DNA from 2 places in the Gryllotalpicola kribbensis genome. Region 1 is predicted to be linked to the other one. Evidence: predicted binding sites of a transcription regulator. Region 1 holds the regulator's gene; the other holds the start of a gene.
What was found. The regulator HspR, encoded in region 1, represses chaperone genes until heat shock. The targets are predictions, from matches to a motif close to AAGTTGAGTCNNNNNGACTCAACTT.

Region 1 (8,835 bases):
CTTCACGACCGCCGACGACAACCAGCCGTCGGTCGCGATCCAGGTCTTCCAGGGCGAGCGCGACTTCACCCGCGACAACAAGGCGCTCGGCACCTTCGAGCTCACCGGCATCGCGCCGGCGCCCCGGGGCATCCCCCAGATCGAGGTCACCTTCGACATCGACGCGAACGGCATCGTGCACGTGTCCGCCAAGGACAAGGGCACCGGCAAGGAGCAGTCGATGACCATCACCGGCGGCTCGTCGCTGCCGAAGGAGGACATCGAGCGCATGGTCAAGGAGGCGGAGGAGCACGCCGCCGAGGACAAGCGCCGCCGCGAGTCCGCCGAGGTGCGCAACTCGGCCGAGCAGCTCGTCTACTCGATCGAGAAGCTCATCAAGGACAACGAGGACAAGCTGCCCGAGGACGTCAAGTCCGACGTCCAGGGCGATGTCGACGCGCTCAAGACCGCGCTCGCCGGCGAGGACGACGAGGCCGTGAAGACCGCGTTCGAGAAGCTCTCGCAGAGCCAGCAGAAGCTGGGCGAGGCGATCTACGCGTCGGGCCAGGCCGAGCAGGCCGCTGGTGCGCAGGGCGAGAGCGCGGATGCCTCCGCCGACGGCGCCTCCGACGAGGACGTGGTCGACGCCGAGGTCGTCGACGACGAGGACGAGAAGAAGTAAGGCGATGACGGACGAGAACAGCGACAAGCACGAACAGCGCGAGGAGCCGATCGTCCGCGACAAGCGGCGCATCGACCCCGAGACCGGGAAGCTGCGCCAGCCTGAGACAGCCGAGGGGGGCGAGGCCGAGGCCTCGTCCCCTGAGGGGGCCGCAGCCGACGGTTCTGCCGGTTCGGCACGCGATCAGCAGGAAGGCGCAGGCGGCACCGAGAACGGCGACGACGAGCTGTTCGTCGAGGACATCCTCGCGGCCGCCGAGGCCGAGGAATCCGACCCGAGCGCCGAGCACCTCGCGGACCTCAAGCGGGTGACCGCCGAGTACGCGAACTACCGCCGCCGCACCGAGAGCGAGCGCGAGCAGGTGCGCGAGCGCGCCGTGCGCGACGCGGTCAAGGTGCTGCTGCCCGTGCTCGACGACCTCGACCGTGCCCAGAAGCACGGCGACCTCGAGGGCGAAGGCGCGTTCCAGACCATCGCGGCCAAGCTGCGCGGCGCCGTCGACAAGCTCGGCGTCAAGCCGTTCGGCGAGGTCGGCGAGGTCTTCGACCCGCAGAAGCACGAGGCGATCTTCCAGCAGCCCACCCCCGGCGCGACCGAGACGACCGTTCTCGACGTGGTCGAGACCGGCTACACCGTGGGCTCGACCCTCGTGCGCGTGGCGCGCGTGGTCGTCGCCACCCCATCCGAATAACCACTCACCCGGTGGTCGAGTAGCGAGCGCAGCGAGCGTATCGAGACCCTTCTCACGCAGGAAAAAGTCTCGATACGGTCGCAGGGCGACCCACTCGACCACCGGCATCCGATCAAGGAGGCGCGTTGGCCAGTCAGGACTGGTTCGACAAGGACTTCTACAAGGTGCTCGGCGTCAGCAAAGACGTGTCAGAGGCCGAGCTGAAGAAGACCTATCGCAAGCTCGCGCGGCAGTACCACCCCGATTCGAACCCCGGGGATGCCGCCGCTGAGGCGCGCTTCAAGGAGATCAGCGAGGCGTACTCGGTGCTGTCAGACAAGGACCAGCGCGCGGAGTACGACCAGATCCGTGCCATGGGGTCCGGGGCGCGGTTCACCGCCCCCGGCTCCGGCGGCGCGGGCGGCTTCGAGGACGTCTTCGGCTCGATGTTCGGCGGCGGCGCCGGCCCGGGCCGCACGGGCGGCTTCAGCTATCAGACCGGCGGGGCCGACTACGACGACCTGCTCGGCGGGCTGTTCGGCGGCGGCCGCTTCGGCCAGACGTCCGGTGGCTTCCGCGGCTACGGCGGCCCGACCCGCGGCCAGAACCTCGAGGCGTCGACGACGCTCGACTTCCTCGCCGCCACGCGCGGCGAGACGCTCAGCCTGAGCGGAGCCGGCGGCAAGCCGATCAAGGTGAAGATCCCCGCCGGCGTCTCCGACGGGCAGAAGATCCGTCTGCGCGGTCGCGGTTACCCGAGCCCCGACGGCGGCGAGGCCGGCGACCTGATCCTCCATGTGAGCGTGCGCAAGCATCCGGTCTTCGAGCGCGACGGGCTCAACCTGCGCGTCAACGTTCCGGTGACCTTCGTCGAGGCCGCGCTCGGCGCGACGATCGAGGTGCCGACGCTCGAGGGCGCGCCCGTGAAGCTCAAGGTCGCCCCCGGCACGCCCTCTGGCCGCGTGCTGCGCGTCAAGGGCCGCGGCGTGAAGACCGACAAGGGCACGGGCGATCTGCTCGCCGTCGTGCAGGTGGCGGTGCCGTCGCACCTGTCGGCCGAGGCCGAGAACGCGCTGCTCGAGTTCGCGAGCAAGCTTCCGAAGGAGAATCCGCGCGAAGACCTGCTCACGCGGGCGCGTGATTGAGTGAAGTAACCAAGGTGCACGAAATGGACGTCGATCAGGACACTCCGCTGTTCGCGATCGCCGCTGCGGCGGAGCTCGCGGAGCTGCATCCCCAGACCCTGCGCCAGTACGATCGCCTCGGCCTCGTCGAGCCGACGCGCACCGCGGGCAAGTCGCGCAGGTACTCGCTGCGCGACGTCGCGCAGCTGCGCGAGATCGCCCGGCTCTCGGCCGAGGGCGTCTCGCTCGAGGGCATCCGCCGCGTCCTCTCGCTCGAGAACGAGGTGCGCGCGCTGCAGCAGCGGGTGCGCGAGCTCGAGTCGACGCTGGCCGACGCCCTGATGCAGCGGCCGGGCCGCCGCGTCTTCGCCTCCGGCCTCACCGGCGAGGTCGTGCCGATGCGCGCGGGCACGCGCACCGAGCGCCGCGACCAGGTGGTCGTGTGGCGCCCGTGGGGCCCGCTGGACTGACCCGCCCGCCTGCTCGCGAGCCCGCCCGCGCGGCGTTGTGCGCAGCGTGCGGATGCCGGGCCACGGCGGCGACCGCTAGGGTCGCCTCATGACCGACGCCGCCGACGATGACGAGTTCTACCGCGCCCTCGCCACCCTGCCGTCGGTCTATCTCCACCCCGTGGCGAACGCGCGCGGCGTGCGATCGACGTGGACATCGGTCATGGGCCCGCGCCTCGCGCGCAAGTATGCGCGGATGCCGCTCTTCTTCGGCCTCGCCATCCAGTTCTATGTGTGGGGATTCATCGGCGGCGTCGTCCTCGTCGTGGCCGGTTCCTTCGCCATCGGCAACCGCGCAGGCATACCGATCGGCGTGGCCGCCGGACTGCTCGCGATCTTCACCGGGCTCGTGCTCTATTACGTGGGCCTCGCCTCACGGCGCGGGGCCGTCACCGAGCTGCTCGCGCACCTGCGCACGGTGAATCCGCGGGCGTCGCGCGGCGAGCTGCACGAGTACCTCGACTATGACCCGAGCAGGCTGCGCGCGATCGCACAGGCGAACCCCGAGGTCTTCCCGCCGCGCGGCTGATGTCGTCGATAGAGTCGCGGCATGACGGATTCCGCGCCGGGGGGCGCGCGACCAGAACCCGCGGCAGGGCAGCCGACCATCTTCCGCCTGTTCTTCGTCACCACGTGGCAGAACGCTCGCGACAGGCGACGGCACTGGGCGCCGTACTTCGGTGATCGTCTCGCGCGGCGCTACGGGCGCGGGGCGATCCTCGCCGGGCTGGCGGGGCAGTTCTTCATCTGGGGAACGGCGGTCGGTGTCGTGCTCGTCGTCATCGGCCTCATCGCATGGGGCGGCCCCGGCATCGGGGCATTCTTCGGCACGATGCTGCTGCTGACCGGCGTCGTTCTCTACTACTGCTCGCTCGGCGCCGAGCGGGGCGCGAAGCGCCGCATGTGGCGGCTCGTGCGCACGGTCGAGCCCGCCACGACGTACGCGGCGTTCGCCAACGTGCTCGAATACCGCCCGGGCGCGGTCATGCAGCTCGCGCGTGAGCACCCCGAGGTCTTCCCGCCGCGACGCTGACGCCCGGCGCAGTGTCGGCGGCGCGTGCCAGCATGGTGGGCGTGCCTGGCTCCGAGCGACTCCCCGCCGTCGCGCTCAGCTATGTGCGCGACTTCGTCGGCGAGGGGGCGATCGAGCGTGCCCGCCCGTACGCGCGCGACGGGTCCATTCATCGACTCGCCTGGGATGCCGGCCAGCGGGTGCTCGAGGGAACGGTCGCCGGCTCGGAAGAGACGCCGTACCGGTGCGAGGTCTTCCTGACCGAGCAGGCCGGCCGCTGGCATCCGATCTCATCGACCTGCACGTGCTTCATCGGCACGCGCTGCAAGCACGCGGCGGCGCTGATGCTGGCGAGCGCGGAACGTGCGCGCGAGCTGCCGGGCGCACGCAATCCGCTGCAGCCCGGAGTGTCGACGGGCACCGCTGCGGCGTCTCCCTCGCCTCGCGCGCCCGAGTGGCGCCGCATCCTCTCGGGCGCGGCGGCCGGTTCGGAAGCCGTCGCGCACCCGCCGAGCTCCGAGCGCGTCCCCCCGCTCGCGCTGCAGTTCGAGGTGCGCGAGCGCGTGCGCCGCAGTCTGGGCCGGTGGGGGCACGCCAACGAGACCACCCAGGCGGCCACCGCGAAGTCGAGCGGGTTGCTCGTCGTCACGATGCGCATCGCCACCCCCGGCGCACGCGGCTGGGTCGCCGCCGACACCGACTGGTCGAAGATCGGCTATGACCTGTCCGGCTACCGCTTCGACCCGCACCAGGCCCGCTGGTTCGGCGAGTTCGCTGCGCTCGCGCGCGCCAGCCAGCCTCGCTACATCGGGCAGGACGCGAAGCGGCTCGTGCTCGACGAGTTCGAGAGCCCGCTGCTGTGGAGCCTGTTCGATGACGCCCGTACGCGCGGCATCGAGCTGGTCGGCCTGAACGGGTCGGTCGCACGCGCGGGGGCCGCCGAGCTCGTCGGCCGCCTCGAAGAGCGTGCGCGCACGCACGACCTGCGGCTGCGCGCCGGCGCGCGCTTCGACGGTGTCGAGCTGCCGTCCGACGCGGCGGCCACGGTCGCCGCCATCGGCAGGCACGGCCTGGTCGCCGTCGAGTGGCTCGGCCTCAAAGAGCCGCTCGTGCGGCTCGGCCCGCTGCCGCACCCGCTCGGCGCCGAGGCGAAGGCGCTGCTCGACGCGGGCGAGCTCGTGATTCCGGCCGACGACCGCGACGAGTTCTTCGCCGATTTCTATCCGCGTCTCACGGGGGTCGCCTTCGACGGCGGCGACACCGTCGAGCTTCCCGTGCTCGAACCGCCGACACTGGTGCTGACGCTCACCTTCGGGCCCGACCACGCGTTGCGGGTCGACTGGGAGTGGCAGGCCGAGACGAGAGATGTCGGGCTGGTGGCCGCCGTCGCCCACGAGGTGCGCCGAGTGCTGAGCTCAGGCGGCAAGCCGCTGGTCGACTACCCGGAACCGGCACTGCTGCACGAGTTCGACGCCGCCGACTTCATCGAGCGCGTCGTGCCCGAGCTCGAGCAGATCGACGCGCTCCGCATCGAGACGGTGGGTGAGCGCCCCGACTACCGCGAGCTCACCGAAGCGCCGACGTTCAGCGTGCGCGCGATCGAGACCGACGAGCGCGATTGGCTCGACCTTGGGTTCACCGTGCAGATCGGCGACCACGTGGTGCCGTTCGGGCCCCTGTTCACAGCGCTGTCGAACGGCAGCTCGCGCCTGATGCTCGTCGACGGCAGCCACCTGAGCCTCGCGCGACCCGAGTTCGACCGGCTGCGCGAGCTGATCGCCGAGGCGGGCGAGCTGAAGGAATGGGAGTCGGGCGCGCTCTCGCTGCATCGCACGCAGGTCGAGCTGTGGCGGGACTTCGAAGACCTGGCCGACTCGTCCGAGGCGACGCGCGCCTGGCAGGAACAGGTGAGGGCGTTGACGGATGCCCCACCGGCGGCGCCCCCGGTGCCGGCCGGTCTCACCGCCGAGCTGCGCGAGTACCAGCTCGCCGGGTTCTCGTGGCTCGCCTACCTCTACGAGCACGGGCTCGGCGGCGTCCTCGCCGACGACATGGGCCTCGGGAAGACGCTGCAGACGCTCGCGCTGATGCTGCACTCGCGTGCGGCGCCGTGGCTCGTCGTCGCGCCGGCATCCGTCGTCTCGAACTGGGTCGCAGAGGCCGCCCGGTTCGCGCCCGGTCTGCGTGTGGCATCCGTCACCCGCACTCAGTTGCGCGCCGCCCACAAGCTGGCAGACCTCGCGAAGGCGAACGACGTCGTCGTGATGTCCTACAACCTGTTCCGGCTCGACTTCGACGACGTCGAAGACGTGCGCTGGGCGGGTCTCGTGCTCGACGAGGCGCAGTTCGTCAAGAACCATCGCAGTCGGGCGCACGAGTGCGCGAAGGCGGTGGATGCCCCGTTCAAGCTGGCGATCACGGGAACCCCCCTCGAGAACAACGTGCTCGAGCTGTGGTCGATCCTCGACATCGTCGCGCCGGGGCTGTTCCCGAGCCTCAGGCGCTTCACCGAGCAGTACGTGCGCCCCCTGTCGCACGTGCGAGGGCCCGACGCGGTGCCTGCCGGCATCAGTGCGGCCGATGCGCAGCGCGTGATCGCGAAGCTGCGCCGGCGGGTGCGGCCCTTCCTGCTGCGGCGCACGAAGGCGCTCGTCGCACCCGAGCTGCCGCCCAAGCAGGAGCAGGTGATCAGGGTCGAGCTCTCGCCTCGGCACCGCCGGCTCTACGAGCAGTTCCTGCAGCGCGAGCGGCAGAAGCTGCTCGGGCTCGTGAAGGAAGACCTCGACCGTCAGAGGTTCATCCTGTTCCGCTCGCTCACGCTGCTGCGCATGCTCGCCCTCGACCCCGCGCTGATCGACGAGCAATACGAGGGAGTGCCCGGCGCCAAGCTCGACGCCCTGCTCGAGAACCTCGACGAGGTCGTCGCCGAAGGCCACCGCGCTCTCGTGTTCAGCCAGTTCACGTCCTATCTGCACCGCGTCGAGGCCCGGCTCGCCGAGGCGGGCATCGACTACGAGTACCTCGACGGCTCGACGACGAATCGCGCAGAGGTGATCGCGCGTTTCAAGAGCGGCGCCGCGCCGGTCTTCCTCATCTCGCTCAAGGCCGGTGGCTTCGGTATCAACCTCACCGAGGCCGACTACGTGTTCCTGCTCGACCCGTGGTGGAACCCGGCGTCAGAGGCGCAGGCGGTCGACCGGGCTCACCGCATCGGGCAGTCGGCTGCGGTCAACGTGTACCGGCTCGTCGCCGATGGCACCATCGAAGACAAGGTGATGAAACTGCGCGACGAGAAGGCCGAGCTGTTCGGGCAGGTGCTCGACGACGACGGCACCTTCAGCGAGCTGCTCACCGCCGACGACATCACGGGGCTGCTCGAGCTGTGAGCGGCATCGATCTGCGCGCGCTGCGCCGCTGGCCCGACGTCGAGGCGCCGAACCTCGTCGCCGCCGACGCCGCCGACCGGCTGCTGCTCGACACCGCCGCGGCCGCGCTCGCCAAGTCCCGGCCGCACGCGGTGGCCGTGATCGGCGACGCCTTCGGCGCGCTGACGCTGGGCGCGGCGGCGCTCGGGGCGCGCGCGGTGCGGGTGCACCAGGACCCCCTGCTCGGCGAGCGCGCGCTTGCGGCCAACGCCGAGCGGCTCGGCAGCTCGGGCTCGTTCACGTCGCTCGATCTGGTTCCCGATCTCGTCGCGGATGCCACAGCGGTGCTGCTGCGCCTGCCGAAGTCCCTCGACCAGCTCGACGAGTGGGCGGCGCTGATCGCCGCCCACGCCGCGCCCGAGGTCACCGTGTTCGCCGGCGGCATGGTCAAGCACATGACCCTCGCGCAGAACGAGGTCCTCGGGCGGCACTTCGGCGAGGTGCGGGCGGGGCTCGCGCGCCAGAAGGCCAGGGTGCTGACGGCGAGTGGGCCCGCGTCTGCCGCCCCCGCCCCCGTCGGTCGAGTAGCTCGCTCTGCGACCGGCTACGCGCGGGCTACTCGACCAACGGAAGAGCGGGCGACCTGGCCGAAGACCGCCGTGATCGACCCGCCGGGCATCACCGTCTCGGCTCACGGCGGGGTCTTCGCCGGGGCATCCCTCGACATCGGCACCCGCTTCCTGCTCGAGCACCTCGCCGACGCGAAGCCCGACGCCGCCACCGCCATCGACCTCGGCTGCGGCACCGGCATCATCGCGGCGGCACTTGCGGCGGCGCGCCCGGGCCTGCGGGTGCACGCCTGCGACCAGTCGGCTGCGGCGGTGGCATCCGCCCGCGAGACGATGAGGCTCAACCGCCTCGACGATCGCGTCACGGTCGTGCGCGACGACGCGCTCGGCACCCTGCCCGATGCGAGCGCAGAGCTGATCGTGCTCAACCCGCCGTTCCACACGGGCACGACGGTCACCGTCGATGTCGGCATTCGCCTGATCCAGGATGCCGCGCGCGTGCTCGCGCCCGGCGGCGAGCTGCGCGTCGTGTTCAACTCCCATCTGCGCTACCAGCCGACGCTGCGGCGGCTCGTCGGCGAGACACGCCAGGTCGCGCGCAACAGCAAGTTCACGATCACGAGTTCACTGAAGCGATGACGGGTATGCGGGGGTATTCGGCCCAGCAGGTGCGCGCCGCCGAGGCGCCGCACCTGGCCGCGGGCGAGCCGCTGATGGAGCGCGCGTCCGCCGCGCTCGCGCGGGAGTGCGTTCGGATGCTGGAGGCCGAGGGAATCTCGCCGGCGCACGCCCGGGTGGTGGTGCTCGTGGGCGGCGGCAACAACGGCGGCGATGCCCTGTTCGCTGCCGCGGCCCTGGCCAGGCAGGGCGCGCGCGTCGAGCTCGTGCGCACCTCGAGCCGCGTTCACGAGGCCGGTCTCGCCGC
Region 2 (8,835 bases), on a different contig from region 1:
GAGCGGGTGGGCCGCCGCCCGCACTGCCGAGAGCAGCGGCTGCGCCCCGTCGCCACCGTCGGGGTCGGCGACGGACAGGAGGATCGCGACACGGCCCCGAAGCTCGGCGGGAACCACCGGGGCGGCCGTGAGGTGAATGAGCGCGAGGCTGGAGGAGACACTCGGCCCGATGGCGCTCAGGCTTCCGGCCCACGCCTCCGCGACGGTCTCGAGCGCCTCACCCGGCCACAGCAGCCTGCCCGCGTGGAGGGCAGGGGCCGGGAACAAGTCGATCTCGAGCTCGGTGGCGACGCCGACGCCGCCTGCACCGCGAAACGCCCACAGTGCATCGCGGTCGACGGCCTCGCGCGCATCGTCGCTGGCGACGCGCGATCTGCCGAGGCCGTCCACGTAGCCGACGCGGCGGATCGCCCCGCTCGCCAGCCCGTCTCGACGCACCAGCCAGCCGATGCCGCCCGCAAACGAATACCCGGAAATCGACACTGTTCCCGCAGATCCGGCCGGCCCGAGCAGCCCCTGCTGGAACGCCGCCGCATTGACCGCGGCCCACGTCGCCCCACTGCCCACGGTGGCTGTCTTCGCCTCGGCATCGATGCTGACCGACGCCAGCCCCGAGGTGTCCAGGAGCAGCGCGTCGTCCCCCACGGGCGCTCCGGCGCCATGACCGGTCGCCTGCGGCACGACGGTCAGGCCGTGCTCAGCCGCCGCCATCGCCTCGCTGACTTCCGCCGCCGTTGTAGGCGCGGCCACGAGCCGCGGATGCTGCTGCGTCACCGTGTTGTGCGGACGCGTCGCGCGCGCGTATTCGGGCGCTGATGAGTCGTACATCATGCTCTTGCCCTCCTCGTCGATCGCGGAGCTCAGGCCAGTGCGAGCACAATGCCGACCGCGACCAGCACGACCGCTGTCGCGACGTGCACGGTGAGCGCCTGGCGCACGCTGCCCCCGTTGGTGACGACGATCACGGCATCGCCGATCGGGGTGATCGCCGCGGCGATCAGAGCCCAGCCGAAGGCCTCGTGGCCTGCGACGGCGAGCACGACGAGGGGAACGACGCCGGAGGTGATGTCGCGGACCCCTTTGATGCTCGTCAGGGCGCGCGTGCGCCCCTCTGGCACTCCGAAACCGGCCAGCGCGACCCGGGGCGCCAGCACGAAGCGCGCCCCGATGAACAAGATGGACAGACATGCGAGAACAGCGACGACGAGAGCTGCGATAGCCATGAGAAGCCTTCCGAGATAATCTAACAATGTTTTATAACACCGTTCTATCACCTGCACGACTGCTCGTCTAGCGTCGTTAGGTAACCGCGCTACGATTGGCGCATGTCACCCAGACCCGCCCCCGACCTCGATCGTCGCCGGGACCAGATCACCGCGACGGCGCGCGAGCTCGCTGAAGCGGAAGGGTGGGCCGCCGTCACCATGCGCCGGTTGGCGAAGGAGCTCGGGGCCACCCAACCCGTGCTCTATTCAGCCTTTCCCGACGGCCGGCAATCGCTCGTCGATGCGGTCGCCTTGAGCGGATTCACCGAGATCGCCGCAACGCTCGAGTCCGTCCCGCCCGAGCCTGCGGCCCGCATGCGCGCCTATCTCGACTTCGCGACCCGCCACCCACGCCTCTACGAGGCGATGTTCGCACTGCCGTCCGGCCTGGAATTCGGCGCCAGCAGCAGCCCCGAGCCCCTTCGCCGCGCCTTCGCTGCGATCCAGGCCGCCTTCCCCGGCGCCGATGCCAGAGCAGAAGTCGCCTGGGCCGCGCTGCACGGCCTGGCCACCCTCCAAGCAGGCGGGCGCCTTCCCGCCTCCCGTGCGCAAGCGCGCGTCGAGCACCTCGACAAGATGCTGGCGCGCGCCGAGAGCACCGGGTAGCGGAAGCAGTCGGCCTGGCCTGCGCAAAGGTGCAGACCCCGGCGGCGCGTCTCTCTTCTTCCGCTTGGTGACGGCGATGGTGACCGCCCAGAGGGCTGCGCCGCCGATGAGCGCCTTCCACCACCACCCGCGTCGAGTCGAGGCGACGGCCATCGGCACCTGAACTGCGGGTGGGACGTCCACGAGCCGCTCCTTCGTCATCCGACGGGACGTGAGCTACCGCTGGCTGACCGCCTGCAAAGAAGTGCCGACCCAGTCGCGCAGTTGCTGTGCGGGGGCGGCGCCGACGGTGCGTGAGGTCTCGCGGCCGCCGGCATAGAACAAGAGCGTGGGGATGCCCGTGACCTGGTGTCGTGCGGCGACACCCGGGGATTCGTCGGCATTGAGCTTGACGACCTTGAGTCGGCCCGCGTTCTCAGTGGCGAGCTGCTCGACGACGGGCGCGATCGCCCGGCAGGGGCCGCACCACGGCGCCCACACGTCGACCAGCACGGGCAGCGAGCTGCGCGCCACCGCTTCGTCGAAGGTCGCGTCGTCGGCCGAGACGAGCCACGGAAGGTCGGCGTGACAACTGGCGCAGCGCACGCGACCCTCGCGGGCCTGCGGCACGCGATTGCGGGTGCCGCAGGCCGGGCAGGCGACGACAGCGGATGCCTGCGTCACGGTCACAGGTTCACCCCGTGGCGCGCGAGCGCCCGCTGCAACTGCGGCAGGCCGGGGGCCATCAACCATTCGCCGCCGACGTAGACGAGCGGCGTGCGCGCGCGTCCGCGACCCAGCAGTTGCAGCTTCCGGTTCACATCGGGATGGCGGTCCAGGTCCACGTAGTGATACTCGATTCCCGCGCGGTCGAGCGCACGGCGGGTCATCTGGGTGATCCCGCACCAGTTGTTGCCATAGATCGCGACGGGCACGTCCACCGCCTGCCGGGCGGCACGCTCAGCCATGGGCCGGGTGGGAGCCATCACGTCGAAGAGAGTCATTGTCGTTCACCTTCGCTTTCGATCGGGGCTGAGCCGGTCTCGGGCGCCTTGATGGTTTCGAGCGCAGCGACCAGCTCGTCAAAGTCCGGGAGATGGTGAAGTTGCGGCGAAACGTGCGCCCAGCGGATGACGCCCTCATCGTCGATCAGATACACGGCTCGCTCACTGAAGCCGTTCCGTACGCGCCACACGTTGTACGCGCGGGCAGTCTCGCCCTTCGGGTGAAAATCGGAGAGCAGCGGATACCTGATGCCGCGCACCGCGGCCCAGGCCCCGTGGCTGTATATCGAGTCGGCCGAGATGCCGATCAGCTGGATCCCCCGGGATTCGAATTCGGCGATCTCTTGTTGGTACAGATCGAGCTGGACGCTGCAACCCGGGCTCCAGTCCAAGGGGTAGAACACGAGCGCAACGGGTCGCCCGCGGAAGTCCGACAGACGCACCACCCTTCCGCTCGCGTCGGGAAGGCTGAAGTCGGGCGCCGGCGTGCCCACGGGGAGGCCGCCCGCAACGCGCTCCCCCTCCATCGGCGGAGCCGTTCGGTACAGCTCGCGAACATCAACCCCGGCGGCGTCATTGGTGGGCACTGCGGCCTTGTCAACGTCGAATCCGTCGACGAGCGCGAACGCATCCATCACGCTGCTCCCCTCACGCGTGCGTGCCGGCGGACAGGAATCGTGACCCTCCCGCGCACCCGCTTCGTGGGGCCACCGGAACGGCGGCCCCACGGAAGGTGCCTGGTCAGTGCACCAGCGAATGCGCGGGTTCGGCTTTTCCCTGCTTCGAACCCGCCTCCTCGTGCTCGGCGCTGGCGCCGACGCTCGCTGGTGCCTCGCTCGATGCCGTGCTTCCGGCCAGGGCGCGCTGCGACGCACGGCCGGTAGCGACCTGGATCTTGCGCGGTCGCGCGTGCTCGGCGATCGGAATCGTGACGCGGAGAACGCCGTCACCGTAGCTCGCCTCGACGTGTTCGACATCGGCATCCTGGCCCAGCGCGACCCGCCGCAGGACGGACGCGTCGGAGCGCTCGCGCACCAGCCAGTGACCATCCTTCTTCTCAGAGTCGCTCGAGCGTTCGGCTCGAACCGTCAGCCACTGCCCATCGATGGACACGTCGATCGACTTCGGGTCAACTCCCGGAAGGTCGGCGCTCAACACGTAGCGATCCGACTCGCGGTGCAGATCCAGCGGCACCCCTACCGGCGCCTGCGCCCCGTTCATGGCGGAGAACAACGCCGAGCCGAGTCGGTCGAACTCATTCAACACATCGAACAGCATCATCAACCTCCAATTCCTGAGTCGGGATGGCTCAACTTCTGCCATGAGTGACGCTCGAGCATCCGTCACTATTCCCGCGAATCGGATAATTTCTCCGAGCGGTAGCTTGGCCGTAGACCCCGCTCTGAGATGGTCGGAGTCCCAGCGAGACGACGCGAAAGACATGCCTGCCCCGTTCGACTCGCGGCGCGCTCCGCTCGGCGTCACGCCCGCCGCGGGCGGCGTGAACGCGGCCGTCCACTCCGACCGCCAAGGCGGTCTAGTTCTGCCCGGTCTGCGAGGACGGGATCGAGCGTCTGCGCGAGCCACGCCACCGCGCCAGCTGGGTGCTCCCCGACTTCGTGCCCGACGTCGGCGCCGGCGCCTGCTTCGGGCTGCGCGCCCGGCCCCTGGGGACCCGGCCCCTGACCTCAGGCTCGACGCCGACAAGCTGCTCGTCGACCCGCATGCGAAGGCAGTACACGGCCTACGCCGCGCTCACCCACCCCGCCGAGGGCAACCACCTGAGGCCCGCACTGTCGTTCAAGGGCAGCGACAACGCCGCGTACTGCCGGCTCGTGCCGCGCCGAACTGCTGCAGTGTCTCGAGCCAATGGAGGCGCACCCGACCTTCGATCAGCGGTGGTGCGAGCGCTGCCAGGTCGCCGTCTCCCCGGAAGACGTCGACGACATCCAGGTCGCGCTGCTGCACCCTCGTGATGTGGTCGTGTAGATGCGCTTGACTGGATAGTGGGTGTTGCCTTTGCTTTCGGGCGGTGAGGGCCGAGCCCGAGTTTCGAGATGGAGGTACACGCACGTGACGAGTCCGGGTTGGTTCGCGGCGGTTGGGTGCGCTGTGCTTCTGATCGTCATCGATTCGGTTATCTGGGCAGTCGTGTCTCAGGCCGCCAATGGCGCGAGCAGAAGCCACTTCGCGGGCATCCGTCTGCCGTCTCTGATGAGGAGCGAGGACGCGTGGCACGCGGGCCATGTCGTGGCGCGCAAGGTCATGGCGCCCTTCCTGGTGGCGGCGGCGGCAATCGCGGTGTTGTCCGTCCCTTTGCAGCTCGCCCCAGTTGCCTACATCGCCGCTCTCGGTCTCTCCCTTGTCTCCACGGTGCTGGCACTTGGTGTCGGTGCCGCGTGCGCTTCTCGCGCCGCCCGGCGCCTGGCTCCTTAAGAAGGCTGTTGGTTCACTGGCCGAGGCGACCCGCGGTGGATGATGTGCCGCACCTGCCGGCCGTCATCGAGCGTGATCCGGTCGTGCTCACCGAGCTGGATCAGTTGAAGCTACATGCGTGCATCGTCGAGCGCACTGCCGACATTCGGCCGGGCTGTGGATAAGTCGACAGCGATTGAGTAGAGGATCTCCCAGCCGTCGGGGACCTGCTCCGCCAGCTTCGCCTTCACCTCACCGTAGCTTGGAGCCCCGATCGTCAGTTCGCGCGTGACCCGGCTGTGTGTCTCAGCCTCGACGGTGACGGGCTGGCCGCCCTTCCGGTCGATAAACCGGACATGCGCGAGCTCGAAACCGTCCGGGATCCGCGCCTCAAGCGAGGCCCGCGCCACATGCCCTTCGGCGTGCGCCTCGCGGTCTGTCCACCTATAGGTCGAGCGGAGAGCGGCGCGCACGATCACTCCCGAGATAAGCGCCGCAGATGCGGATGCAGGTGTGGGCAAATGTGGGCAGATGCCCCTCGCAAGACAGAGAGAGCTCCGAATCGCCAGTGTTTTCGAGGCGAACCAGGGTTCTACGTCGCGTGCCCCTGGAGGGACTCGAACCCCCAACCCTCTCCTTAGGACGGAGCTGCTCTTCCATTGAGCTACAGAGGCCGGCTGGTCAATCGTATCGGAGCACCCGCCGATGTCGGTGGCCCGTGCTCTACTTGCGGCATGTTCGAGACGGCTGACGAGGTCGCGGCGCTGCAGGCACTGCTCGACCACAGCATCGCCCAAGCTGGGCCGCACCTGCGCCAGATCTTCACCGACGACGTGCTGATGAGCGCGAGCGAGCTCATCGAGCGGATGCCGGGCATGCGGCTCCTCACCGTTGCCACGGTCTCCCGCGATGGCCGCCCCATCGCCGGGGCCGTCGACGGCTACCTGCTGCACGGCGAGCTCTGGTTCTCGTCGGGCGCGGCGGCAGTGCGCACCGCCCACCTGCGGCGGAATGCCGCCGTGAGCGCCACATGGCTTCCCGATGAGACGACGCAGCTCATCGTCCACGGCGAGGTCGAGATCATGCCGTTCGGCGACGGCCGGGCCGCGCCGCTGCGGCAGGCGATGATCGATCACTACGTCCCTGTCGAGGGCCCCGAGTGGGCGCACTTCGTCGACGAACTGGTCGACGACGGCTCGGTCGCCTTCCGCATCGCCGCCTCGAAGGCCTTCGCATATCACCGCGCCCCGGCCAGGCCTTGACGGCATCCGGCCGCCCTGCATTGATGGGGGCATGTCCATCCGTCACGTGCAGGTCGTCTCCATCCCGGTCTCCGACCAGGACCGCGCGAAGGAGTTCTACGTCGGCGTGCTCGGCTTCGCCCTGCTCGCCGACCGGCGATTCACGCCCGAGATGCGCTGGGTCATGGTGGCGCCGCCCGGCGGGCAGACCGCGCTCACCCTGGTCACCTGGTTCCCGTCGATGCCGCCCGGGTCGCTGCAGGGCACCGTGCTGGAGTCCGACGACCTCGAGCGCGACGTCGCGGCCCTGAGCGGCAAGGGCGTCGAGGTGAGCCCGCCGCAGCATGCCCCCTGGGGACGCTTCGTCACCTTCGCCGACCCCGATGGGAACGGGATCGTGCTGCAGGCATCCGCGCCGAATGCCGCCGACGCGGGCGTCTCCGACTGGTCCGGCCACGCCTGAGCCGGTCGCAGGCGCCTCTCGCGACTACTGGTGGAACTGCGGAATGATCAGGTAGATCCCGTACAGCACCGCGGCGATCACGAGCGCGAAGCAGAGGCAGGCCGCGAGCGACGCCCACGGCGGTCGCGGGTGCGTCAGCGGAAGCTCGGCTTGATCGACCGCGCCCGGGCCATCGGCCCCGACGCGCTCGGCTGCCGCGCGGGCCTCGGCCGGCGCGCCCACCGCGAGCAGGCGCAGCCCGAGCGCGAAGACCGCGACGACGCCGCCGGCCGCGACCAGGCTCACGACGAACTCGATGCCGAGCGCGCTCCATGCGATCATTTCGGCTCCCCAACGCTCACGGGCTCGCGCCTGCCGGCGAGCACGTCCTCATCGACGTTCACGGTCTCGTGGCTGACGGGGTGCCGCCGCGACAGCATCCAGAACGCCGCCATGCCGGCCACGGCGGCGACGACCACGATGACCGTCCCGATGGCGCCGGTCTTCACGATCAGCGTCGCAACGGCGGCGACCAGCGCGGCCGCGGGCACCGTGATCAGCCAGGCGAGCGCCATGCGCCCGAACGTTGCCCAGCGCACCGATGCCAGCTTCTTGCCGAGTCCCGAGCCGACGATCGCACCGGTCGTCACCTGGGTGGTCGACAGCGGGAAGCCGAGGTGGCTCGACACGAGGATCGTCGCGGCCGAGCTGGTCTCTGCGGCGAATCCCTGCGGAGGCGTGACCTCGGTGATCCGCTTCCCGACCGTGCGCATGATGCGCCAGCCGCCAGAGTACGTCCCGGCGGCGATCGCGAGGGCGCACGCCAGGATCACCCAGAACTGCGGCCCGGTCCCCGCCTTCTGCAGGCCGGCCGCGATGAACGTCAAGGTGATGACGCCCATCGTCTTCTGGGCGTCGTTGGTGCCGTGGGCGAGCGAGACGAGGGATGCCGACACCGTCTGCCCGTAGCGGAAGCCGCGCTCGGCGCCGCGGCTCGTCGCCCGGCGGGTGATCATGTACGCCGCATAGGTCGCCACGAGCGCCACGGTGCCGGCCACGAGCGGTGCGAACAGCGCCGGCAGCGCGATCTTCGACAGCACGTTGAACCAGTCGACGGCGCCCCACCCGCTGCCGATGATCGCCGCCCCGATCAGGCCGCCGAACAGCGCGTGCGTCGAACTCGACGGCAGGCCCAGGTACCAGGTGGCGAGGTTCCACATGATGGCGCCCACGAGTCCGGCGAAGATCATGACGGGCGTGATCTGGATGCCGCCCTGCCCTTCCTTGACGATGCCGTTCGAAACCGTGGCGGCGACCTCGGTCGACAGGAACGCGCCGACGAGATTCAGCGCTGCGGAGATCAGCACGGCGACACGCGGCCTGAGCGCCCCCGTCGCAACGGAGGTCGCCATGGCGTTGGCCGTGTCGTGGAAGCCGTTCGTGAAGTCGAATACGAGCCCCAGAACGACGACCAGGATGACGATCGCGAGCGCGTCCATGGCGGGCACGGTAAGTGCCGCCCGTTAAATCGGGGTGAACGGAATCAGCTGGTGGACCCCGGCGAACCCGGTGCGGGCTCAGGCCGCCTGCGGCTGCAGGTAGTCCTCCCACTCAGGCAGCAGGTGCTCGGAGCCGCGCACCATCCACGCAGGCTCATGCGGCATCCGCGGCGTGAATCGCAGCTCCCAGCCCATGTCCGCGAGCAGGCGGTCGCCCTTCACGTTGTTGCACCGCAGGCAGCAGGCCACGAGGTTCTCCCATGAGTCCTGGCCGCCTTTCGAGCGCGGCACGACATGGTCGATCGTCGAGGCGGGCTTCGCGCAGTACGCGCAGCGATGCCCGTCACGCCGCAGCACGCCCCGGCGCGAGACCGGCACCTGGCG

Region 2: ABD716_RS02745 (Hsp20/alpha crystallin family protein) is a predicted target of HspR. The motif match lies at 4,146-4,170, and genes of this name have one in related genera.

The regions. Positions count from the first base shown of each region.
Region 1 covers NZ_BAABBX010000015.1:571,062-579,896, reverse strand. The annotation lists gene dnaK (molecular chaperone DnaK) at 1-661, shown strand, start outside; gene ABD716_RS12180 (nucleotide exchange factor GrpE) at 666-1,352, shown strand; gene ABD716_RS12175 (DnaJ C-terminal domain-containing protein) at 1,478-2,476, shown strand; gene ABD716_RS12170 (heat shock protein transcriptional repressor HspR) at 2,500-2,925, shown strand; gene ABD716_RS12165 (hypothetical protein) at 3,014-3,493, shown strand; gene ABD716_RS12160 (hypothetical protein) at 3,515-3,997, shown strand; gene ABD716_RS12155 (DEAD/DEAH box helicase) at 4,039-7,362, shown strand; gene ABD716_RS12150 (class I SAM-dependent methyltransferase) at 7,359-8,549, shown strand; gene ABD716_RS12145 (NAD(P)H-hydrate epimerase) at 8,546-8,835, shown strand, end outside.
Region 2 covers NZ_BAABBX010000004.1:51,244-60,078, forward strand. The annotation lists gene ABD716_RS02715 (FAD-binding oxidoreductase) at 1-831, opposite strand, end outside; gene ABD716_RS02720 (DUF4267 domain-containing protein) at 861-1,223, opposite strand; gene ABD716_RS02725 (TetR/AcrR family transcriptional regulator) at 1,326-1,871, shown strand; gene trxA (thioredoxin) at 2,088-2,540, opposite strand; gene ABD716_RS02735 (glutaredoxin family protein) at 2,537-2,854, opposite strand; gene ABD716_RS02740 (peroxiredoxin) at 2,851-3,489, opposite strand; gene ABD716_RS02745 (Hsp20/alpha crystallin family protein) at 3,596-4,135, opposite strand; gene ABD716_RS02750 (SdpI family protein) at 4,967-5,290, shown strand; gene ABD716_RS02755 (hypothetical protein) at 5,401-5,748, opposite strand; tRNA gene ABD716_RS02760 (tRNA-Arg) at 5,872-5,943, opposite strand; gene ABD716_RS02765 (pyridoxamine 5'-phosphate oxidase family protein) at 6,004-6,531, shown strand; gene ABD716_RS02770 (VOC family protein) at 6,563-6,973, shown strand; gene ABD716_RS02775 (hypothetical protein) at 6,998-7,294, opposite strand; gene ABD716_RS02780 (inorganic phosphate transporter) at 7,291-8,451, opposite strand; gene ABD716_RS02785 (HNH endonuclease) at 8,530-8,835, opposite strand, start outside.